Regions from separate parts of the Rhizobium sp. CNPSo 3670 genome, predicted to be linked through region 1. Evidence: predicted binding sites of a transcription regulator. Region 1 holds the regulator's gene; the other holds the start of a gene.

The links. The regulator LexA, encoded in region 1, represses DNA repair genes until DNA is damaged. The targets are predictions, from matches to a motif close to TGTTCNNNNTGTGTTCNG.
Region 2: dinB (DNA polymerase IV) is a predicted target of LexA. The motif match lies at 2,414-2,431, and genes of this name have one in related genera.

The regions. Positions count from the first base shown of each region.
Region 1 is NZ_JBXSOL010000011.1:39,761-44,033, forward strand. Features, by position in the region: gene AC13QO_RS13520 (ComEC/Rec2 family competence protein) at 54-2,486, shown strand; gene lexA (transcriptional repressor LexA) at 2,467-3,183, opposite strand; gene AC13QO_RS13530 (VOC family protein) at 3,382-4,273, shown strand, end outside.
Region 2 is NZ_JBXSOL010000041.1:16,979-21,251, reverse strand. Features, by position in the region: gene AC13QO_RS26750 (Y-family DNA polymerase) at 1-931, opposite strand, end outside; gene AC13QO_RS26745 (ImuA family protein) at 852-1,613, opposite strand; gene AC13QO_RS26740 (hypothetical protein) at 1,989-2,297, opposite strand; gene dinB (DNA polymerase IV) at 2,451-3,551, shown strand; gene AC13QO_RS26730 (exonuclease domain-containing protein) at 3,590-4,273, shown strand, end outside.

The DNA of each region.
Region 1 (4,273 bases):
ATTTGCTTGAAGGTTGCATTCTTAGGGCTTGGCGGGGTGATCTTGAGCGGGGCATGCAGGAAACGACGACAGCCGAATTGCGGCCGCAAGCGGGCGTGGGCCTTGCCGATCCGCCAGATTTTCCTGCGCCTGCGGTGGTGACTCAATCGGTAAGGACACAGTCGCAGACTCCATTGCATCGTCGGCTGCTCGCCACCGCCGGGCAATCGCTGCGTGCCGGGGCCTACATGCTGGGCGAAGAGGCCGATCATGGCCGCCTGCTGCTGTTCTCGCCGGTCTTCCTCGGAGCCGGCTCGGCATTCTGGTTTCTTGCGGCATCGGATGTTCCCCTCGTTGCATCGCTGCTCTGCCTGCTGGTGTCGGCGGCCGCGGTTTTCCTCACCGATCCCAGCCGACCGGCCTTGCGCGCAAGTTTCATGGCGCTGGCACTTTTCGCCGGCGGCATGCTCTCAGCTCAGTTCGAGAGCTGGCGGGCTTCGACGGTGATCCTCGATTCATCCGTGACGACGACGGTGACTGGCCGCGTCGAACGGCGGGAAGGCGACGGGCGCGGGCGCTGGCGCTACATTCTTGCCGTCGCCGGCACCGAGGCGCCGGAGCTGAAACGGCCGCCGAGACGCATCACCGCGATCGTCCGGGGCGCCGATGCGCCTTTCGAGATCGGCGACATCATCACCGGCAAGGCACGTCTGACGCCGCCGGCGGGCCCCGCACTTCCCGCGCTCAACGACTTCTCCTTCGGTGCCTATTTCGACGGCATCGGCGCCAACGGTTTCTTCTATGGTGCGCCGGAGAAACTCGACTTGGAGGCAGGCCCGCAGGCGGTCAGGTCGACGGCGGACGCCCTGCTCGAATGGCTCTACCAGCTGCGCAGCAGCATCGGCGACCGCATAAGATCGATCCTGCCCGGTGATACCGGCGCCTTTGCCGCTGCCCTGGTGACGGATGAACGGCGCGCCATATCGCACGCGACGACGGAGGCGCTGCGCCAGTCCGGCCTTGCCCATATCGTCGCGATCTCGGGCCTCAACATGGCGCTGTCGGCCGGCATCTTCTTCGTCGGCTTTCGGATGCTGCTCAGCCTCTTTCCCGGCGTCGCCCAAGCCTATCCGACAAAGAAGATCGCCGCTGCCGGCGCGCTCATCGCCGTCACCGCCTATTACCTGATCTCCGGTTTCGGGGTTTCGGCCGAGCGCGCCTTTATCATGATGGCCATCATGCTGATTGCCGTCTTCTTCGACAGGCCGTCGATCAGCCTGCGCAATGTCGTTCTCTCCGCGCTCATCATCATCGCCATTTCACCTTCGGAAGTATTGGGACCGAGCTTTCAGATGTCCTTTGCCGCCACATTGGCCTTGGTATCGGGCTATCAGTTGTGGAAGGACAGGCGTGTCCGCGAAAACGCTTTTCTGAAACTGCCGATCATGAGGCCGGTGGCTGCCGTCGCCGGTTTCTTCGGCGGCGTCTTCCTGACCTCGCTGATCGGCGGCTTTTCCACCGCATTGTTTTCGATCGAGCATTTTCATCGCCTGACGGCTTACGGCCTGCCGGCAAACCTTGCGACGATGCCGATTATCTCCTTCATCGTCATGCCGGCCGGATTGTTGGCGATGTTGCTCATGCCTTTCGGTCTGGACGCTCCGCTCTGGAAGGTCGTCGGATTCGGCCTCGATCTGGTGATTGCGGTTGCCAAGACGGTGTCCGGCTGGGGCGGTGATATCGGCATCGGCCGCTTGCCCGGCTGGTATTTCGCAGTGGCGGTGGCAGGCTTTCTGCTGCTGACGCTACTGCGAACTCGGCTGCGCCACGTCGGCACATCGATCATCGCCATCTCGACGCTCATCGTGCTGCTTCTGCCGGTCCCCCGGCCGCCGGATCTGGTGATTTCGGAGGATGGCAGTCTGGTTGCGGTCGTCGCGGCTGAGGCAATAGCTTCCAACCGTGAAAACCCGCCGGATTTCATATTCGACCAGTGGCAGAGAGCGCTGGTGCTGCCGACACATGATCCGCCGACGATGCTGGATGGTCCGGCCATCCCGCCGGAAGGAGAAGGCCGCCGTGTCGGGCTTTCCCGCGATCAGCAGAACGAAGCGAGTGCGGCGATGCGGGTAGCCGCAGCAGGCGGTGAAGCAAACCGTTTTTCCTGCGTCAAGAAGGCTTGGTGCACATCAAGACTTGGCAATGGCCATATCGTCACCGTTATCGACAATGCCGCCTATCTCGGCCCGGCCTGCGATACGGCCGATATCGTCGTGACGTCGGTCCGTCTGCGTTTCAACCGCTGCCGTTCAGGTGGCACGCTTTTCACCGGCGAGACGCTGCGTAGGACCGGCTCGCTCGAATTGCGTTTCGCCGATGCCGCCCTGGAGGTCACCACCGCCTTCGATGCTTTGTCGCGACCATGGATGCGCCATCGCGCCTATGATTGGCGCAATGATCGTTTTACCGATTCCAGCCCATCCGGCGTCAGTGATAGCGACGGATGAGGCCGACGAGCTTACCCTGCACCTTCACGCGGTCGGGCCCGAAGATGCGGGTCTCATAAGCCGGGTTGGCGGCCTCGAGCGCGATCGAGGCGCCCTTGCGGCGGAAACGCTTCAGCGTTGCTTCCTCGTCATCGACGAGGGCAACGACGATATCGCCGGGACTGGCGGTACTGCCGTTGCGAATGATCACGGTGTCGCCGTCGAAGATGCCGGCGTCGATCATCGAATCGCCTTTGACCTCCAGCGCATAGTGCTCACCGGAGCCGAGCATATCTGCGGGAACGACGATGTCGTGGGTGTTGTTCTGGATCGCCGAGATCGGAACGCCGGCGGCGATACGTCCCATGACCGGCACGGAGACGGAATTGCCATTGTCGGCGATCGGCTTTGGCGCAGCGGGGGCGGCGACCGGCTGGGGCTTGCCGAGGCTGCCCTCGATGACGCTCGGCGAAAAACCGCGACGCTGAAGACTGGGGTTATAGGCCTCCGGAAGCTTGATCACCTCGAGCGCCCGGGCGCGGTTCGGTAGGCGGCGAATGAAGCCGCGTTCCTCAAGCGCCGTGATCAGGCGGTGAATGCCGGATTTCGAGGCGAGATCCAGGGCATCCTTCATTTCGTCGAAAGAGGGAGGAACGCCGGATTCCTTCATGCGCTCATGGATGAAAAGGAGAAGCTCCTGTTGTTTGCGCGTGAGCATCGACGTCAGACCCCGTGATTGAAACAAATCCAGAACGGACACTATATGTTCCATATGTGTTCCGCAAGTAGCTAAATTTCCGTAAAAGTTCACGTCAACTCGCGGAGATTTTTATTTTCATTTGCTGGATTGGCGCACATGTCTTGCATTGAGGGAGATGCTGTCGCACATCTCTTGCCGGTTTCAGGAGGGATATTCATGAACGCGCGTTCCGCCAGGTCGCACCCGCTGGATCATGTCGTGCTGCCCGTGGTCAATATCGATCTGGCGCGTGAAAGGCTCGGCAAGCTCGGTTTCACCGTCGCCGCCGATGGGGGCCATCCCTTCGGAACGGAGAATGCCTGCGTCTTTTTCGCCGACAAGACCTATCTGGAGCCGCTTGGCGTGGCGAGTGTCGACGAGAGCGAGGCAGCAGCCCGCCAGGGCAACGTCTTCATCGCCCGCAATCGCGCCTTCCGTTTCCGCTGCGGCGAGGAGGGACTTTCTGCGCTGGCCTTCCTCAGCGAGGATGCCGACCTCGATCATAAGCGCTTCGTCAGCAACGGCGCGAGCGCCGGTGAGATGTTGCAGTTCAGCCGGCCGATGCGGATGCCGGACGGTTCGGAGAGCGTCGGCAGCTTTAAGCTGGCCTTTGCAGCTGATTTGCGCGCCCCCGATTTCTTTCTCTTTACTTGCCAGCGCATCAATTCGTTCCCTACAGATCGCGCCGCGCTGGAGACGCACGCCAATGGCGTGATCGGCATTGCCGAGATCGCACTTTGTGCACCGGACCCGGCGGCATTCGCCGCCTTCGTCGGGCTCGCGATTGGGCAGGCGGCGGTGGAGAAAACCGGTTTCGGCATGAATATCGCGGCATCGAATGCAAAGATCAGCTTGATGACGCCGGAAGGGCTGGAGGCCTATTTCGAAACCGCTGTCTCATCAGCCGATCGCGGCCTGCGGGGGCGGGCAATCCTCTTCACCGTCATCGATCTTGCCGTGACAGAAGCGCATTTGGGTGCTAACGGGATCACATTCACACGCAAGAACAATCGCATTCTGGTGAAGCCCACGCCCGGGCAGGGTGCGCTCTTCGCCTTCGAGGAAACAC
Region 2 (4,273 bases), on a different contig from region 1:
GCCAGGCGATATCGCGGACAGGTTTGGCCGTACCTGCCCGGAGCGACTGAAGCGTATTGTCGACGCGCTGGACGATGAGGTCGACGCGCCGCACACCAAGTCCCCGCTTCTCGAGCGCCTGACAGAGCTGCCGCACCAGGCGGTTGATGTATTTCTCAATCGTCTCCGGTGCGCCGATCGGTTCGGCAAAGGATTTTTGGACCTCAACGATATCAGCCGGGCGGATTGGATCGATCGGCTCGGCGAGGCGGCCGAACATCTGGTCGAGTCGCCGTCCCACCTCCGGGCCGAAGCGTAGCGTCAGCGGCGCCCTCGGCGTGGCGGCGAGATCGCCGACAGTGGCAAAGCCGAGAGTGCTGAGACTTGCAACGATTTCGGCCGGCAGCCGCAGCGACGACAGCGGCAAACGATTCACAGCCTTGGGGGTCGCTCCGCGCGGGACGATAACAGTCTCTCGACCGGTGGACCGAGCGAGCGCATGCGCCGCACCCCAGGTGTCGGCGATCGCCGCTCGCGCTGAAAGACCCCTCCCGCGGAAGCGGTTGACGAGACCGGAGAGCATCAGCTCCTCGCCACCCTGCAGATGGTCGGCGCCTTCCGTATCCATGACGATACCGTCAGGAGGATCCATGGCGACCACAGGAGAATATTGCGACAAGGCCCAGAGCGCCAGCCGTTCGAGGGTGGCCAAATCCGCCGCCGGATCGGCATCGATCATCATCAGTCCGTGGATCAGGGCCCGCGCCTTGGCGGCCGGCATGCCGACACGAAGGCCGAGCTTGATTGCTGCCTGGTCGGCCGCCGCAATCCAGCGCTTCGAACCGCTTCTGGCGACGATCACCAGCGGTGTTTCAACCGATAGCGAAGGATCGGCTCGTCTGATCCGGTCGGTTGGCAGTGTCGGAAGAAAGACAGATACGACCCTGGCCATCACATGCTCCGATAACGAATTCGCCTCCCTCTCCTGCTCTCACCCGCATCAGTTCCGCCAACCAGCGCGCCCGACCGACGCCTGGAACCGGCAGCGGCTCGGAGGGCAGTACCGAGATCCGCCAGCGCGTTGCGGCCGCCGTCGGCATGCCGAAGTCAGAAGCTTCCGTCTGGCGCCGCCAGCGCCGGATCACCAGGCCCAGCGTGCCAGACTTTTCAGCCGCCAACTGCAGCCGGCGTGAGGCTGTCATCGGCAGGCGCACCAGTTCGGCAACGACCGCGCCAAGCCCGCCATAGCGCAGCGCCTCCTCGAAGCTTGCGAGCACCGTCTCTTCCTTGTCGCACTCAACGAAGATAACGCGGTCCGGATGAAGCCCCACCTGGGCGAGTGCGGGAAAGAAGAGATCAAAGCGCGTCAGGCACCAGACAACCTTGCCGGTGGTGCGGGCAGCGATGCCGCCGATGAAGAGGGCAGCAGCAGCCCCGTCAATCGCGCCATTGCCGCCGCCAGCCACCTCATGCAATGCCCCAGAAGTGAGGCCACCGCCCGGCAGCTGCGCATCAATCTCGCCGACGCCGAACGGCAGGACTGTGCGATTGCGCAGACCGCTCCCTTCCAGGCTGGCGATTTTCTCGCGCAACTCGTCGAGAACGGCGTTCGAAGTGGCGACGGCTATGGTCATGATCTCCTTTACGGCAACCCGTTTTCGGCTTGAGATGGTGAACTGCGTTCTTTATTTGTTCTCAAAGCGGAAATGAGTCAATGCGCATGTGGCGCGTGGAAGTTGCGCGAGAGTGGCCATCGAAGAAATCCGCGAAGGGATTCAATTTGATGGCAGGAATGGGAATTTTTTCGCATGACGCGACAGGAGCTCGCCGGCTGGATCCAGGTTGAAAGCCTGTGGGCGCCGGTCTTCATGACAAGCCATCTCCGTCGTCGCCCATGGAATTGCGGTCACACCCGTCATGCGCTGGATCGACCGCGAACGTGGCGTCGACAGAATGCGACCGATGCAGGGCCGGGGGGAACGGATGGTGACGGCTCAAAACGCTAGAGATCAGCGTCCGGAAACCCGGATCGCGCCAACGTCACCGAACGTCCGCTGAACCGCGGGGATCATGCTGGAATTGATATCGACGGAAACTTCGATCTCTCCTTCAAGCGGAGCATCGCTGCGCGCACTACCATCATGAGAGGCGTCCCCGCCGGAGGGAGCAGAGCCGGCGGTATTCATCGCGGAGGCCGACTGGACGAAGATGTCCGGTCGGGCAATGCCATGCTGCTGGACGAGATGTTCCACCGCAAGGTCGGCAGTCACACGCGTTTCGAAAACTGCTGTGATGGTCGTGGTGCTGTCTTCGGCCATAGGTCAATCTCCACTTCGCTAGGGTTATCGATCAAACGCCTGAAGAAGCGAGGAGTTTCCCTCGGCAGATGCAGGAGATGCGGGTGAGGACTTGGATGCGTCGTCGGCAGCTGCTATGTTCCTGTTTCGTTTTCGCCAGTGACACCAAATGCCATGGATCTCACCGCCGTCTCAACCGTCAGAAAAATCATTCATGTCGACATGGATGCCTTCTACGCGTCTGTCGAGCAGCGCGACAATCCGGAACTGCGTGGCAAACCCTTGGCTGTTGGCGGAGCGGCCGCCCGGGGCGTTGTTGCAGCAGCAAGCTACGAAGCCCGCGAGTTTGGTGTGCGCTCAGCCATGTCCTCGGTCACGGCAGCTCGAAAGTGTCCTGACCTGATTTTCGTGAACCCGAGGTTCGAGGTCTATCGCGCCGTCTCCCAGCAGATCCGCGATATCTTTGCGGAATACACGCCGCTGATCGAACCTTTGTCGCTCGACGAAGCCTATCTCGACGTCACCGAAAACCTCAAGGGCATGTCGATCGCCACCGAGATCGCGCTGGAAATCCGTGCCAAGATCAAGGCGGTCACCGGACTGAATGCTTCCGCCGGTATCTCTTACAACAAGTTCCTCGCCAAGATGGCGTCCGACCTCAACAAGCCCAATGGCCAAGCAGTCATCACGCCGAAGAACGGGCCAGCTTTCGTCGAGCAGCTGGCGGTCAAGAAATTCCATGGCGTCGGCCCGGCCACAGCGGAGAAGATGCTCCGCCTGGGTATCGAGACCGGTGCGGATCTGAGGGCAAAGTCCCTACAGTTTCTCGTCGAGCATTTCGGGAAGTCTGGGCCGTACTTCTATGGCATTGCACGGGGCATCGATGAGCGGCAGGTCCAGCCGGACCGAGTGCGGAAGTCGGTCGGCGCCGAGGACACATTTGCGGTCGATATCAGCGACCTTGACCTTGCGACAAACGAACTCCGGCCACTTGCGGAAAAGGTCTGGTCCTACTGCCAGGCCAAGGGCTTCAGCGGCAAGACGGTGACTGTGAAGATAAAGCACTCCGATTTCACCCAAGCGACGCGGAGCAGGACAACTGCCCTCCCTTATGCAGGTGTCGGCGATATTCTCGCTGCCGCCAATGCCCTGCTGGCGGGTGTCTATCCGTTCAAGCTCCCGGTTCGGCTCCTTGGCGTGACACTGTCGTCGCTCACCAATGACAAGAAGGCGGCCGAAAGCGAGGAACAACCGCAGCTCGGCTTGGGTTTTTGATTAGAGGAAGCTGGAGCAGATCAAGGGTCAAAGCCGCAATGTTCCCATCCTGTATTCGAGTTATCGACCTGGAAACCGCTGGCAACGGGCCGAGCGATGTCTGCGAGATCGGGTGGCAGGACGTCGTTCAAGGCGAGGATGGCGGGTGGGAAGTTTCTGGGGAGCGCGGCGCGCTTCTGGTCAATCCTGGAAAGCCGATTTCGCCCGACACGATGGCAATACATCATATCCAGGATTGGGAGGTTACTGGGGCGCCACTCTGGAAAGAAGCAGCGCCAAGCATCTTGCGGCCACCGCACCCAATCGTCGCCCTTGCCGCCCACCGCGCCGCGTTCGAGCAACGCTATTGCACGCCGAGACTGGCCGCTGGTACTCCATGGATCTGTACTTGGAAATGCGCATTGCGTGTCTGGCCGGAGCTGCCAAGGTTTTCGAACCAGATGCTCCGTTATCTGCGAAGGCCGGAAGGTTTGATCCACGAGATCGGCCTTCCCGCCCATCGAGCCATGCCCGATGCCTATGTCACCGCCCACCATCTGCGCGACGAGCTAAATGCCGCTTCCCTGGATGAACTTCTGCTCTGGAGTTCTCAGCCCGGCCTGCTGCCACGAGTGCCGGCCGGTCCAGACCGGGGCAAGAGCTGGGATCGTCTTAGCACAGAGGCGCTCATTGCTTTCCTGAGCGACCGCGATACGGATGTCCGCTTCAGCGCCGAGACGGAG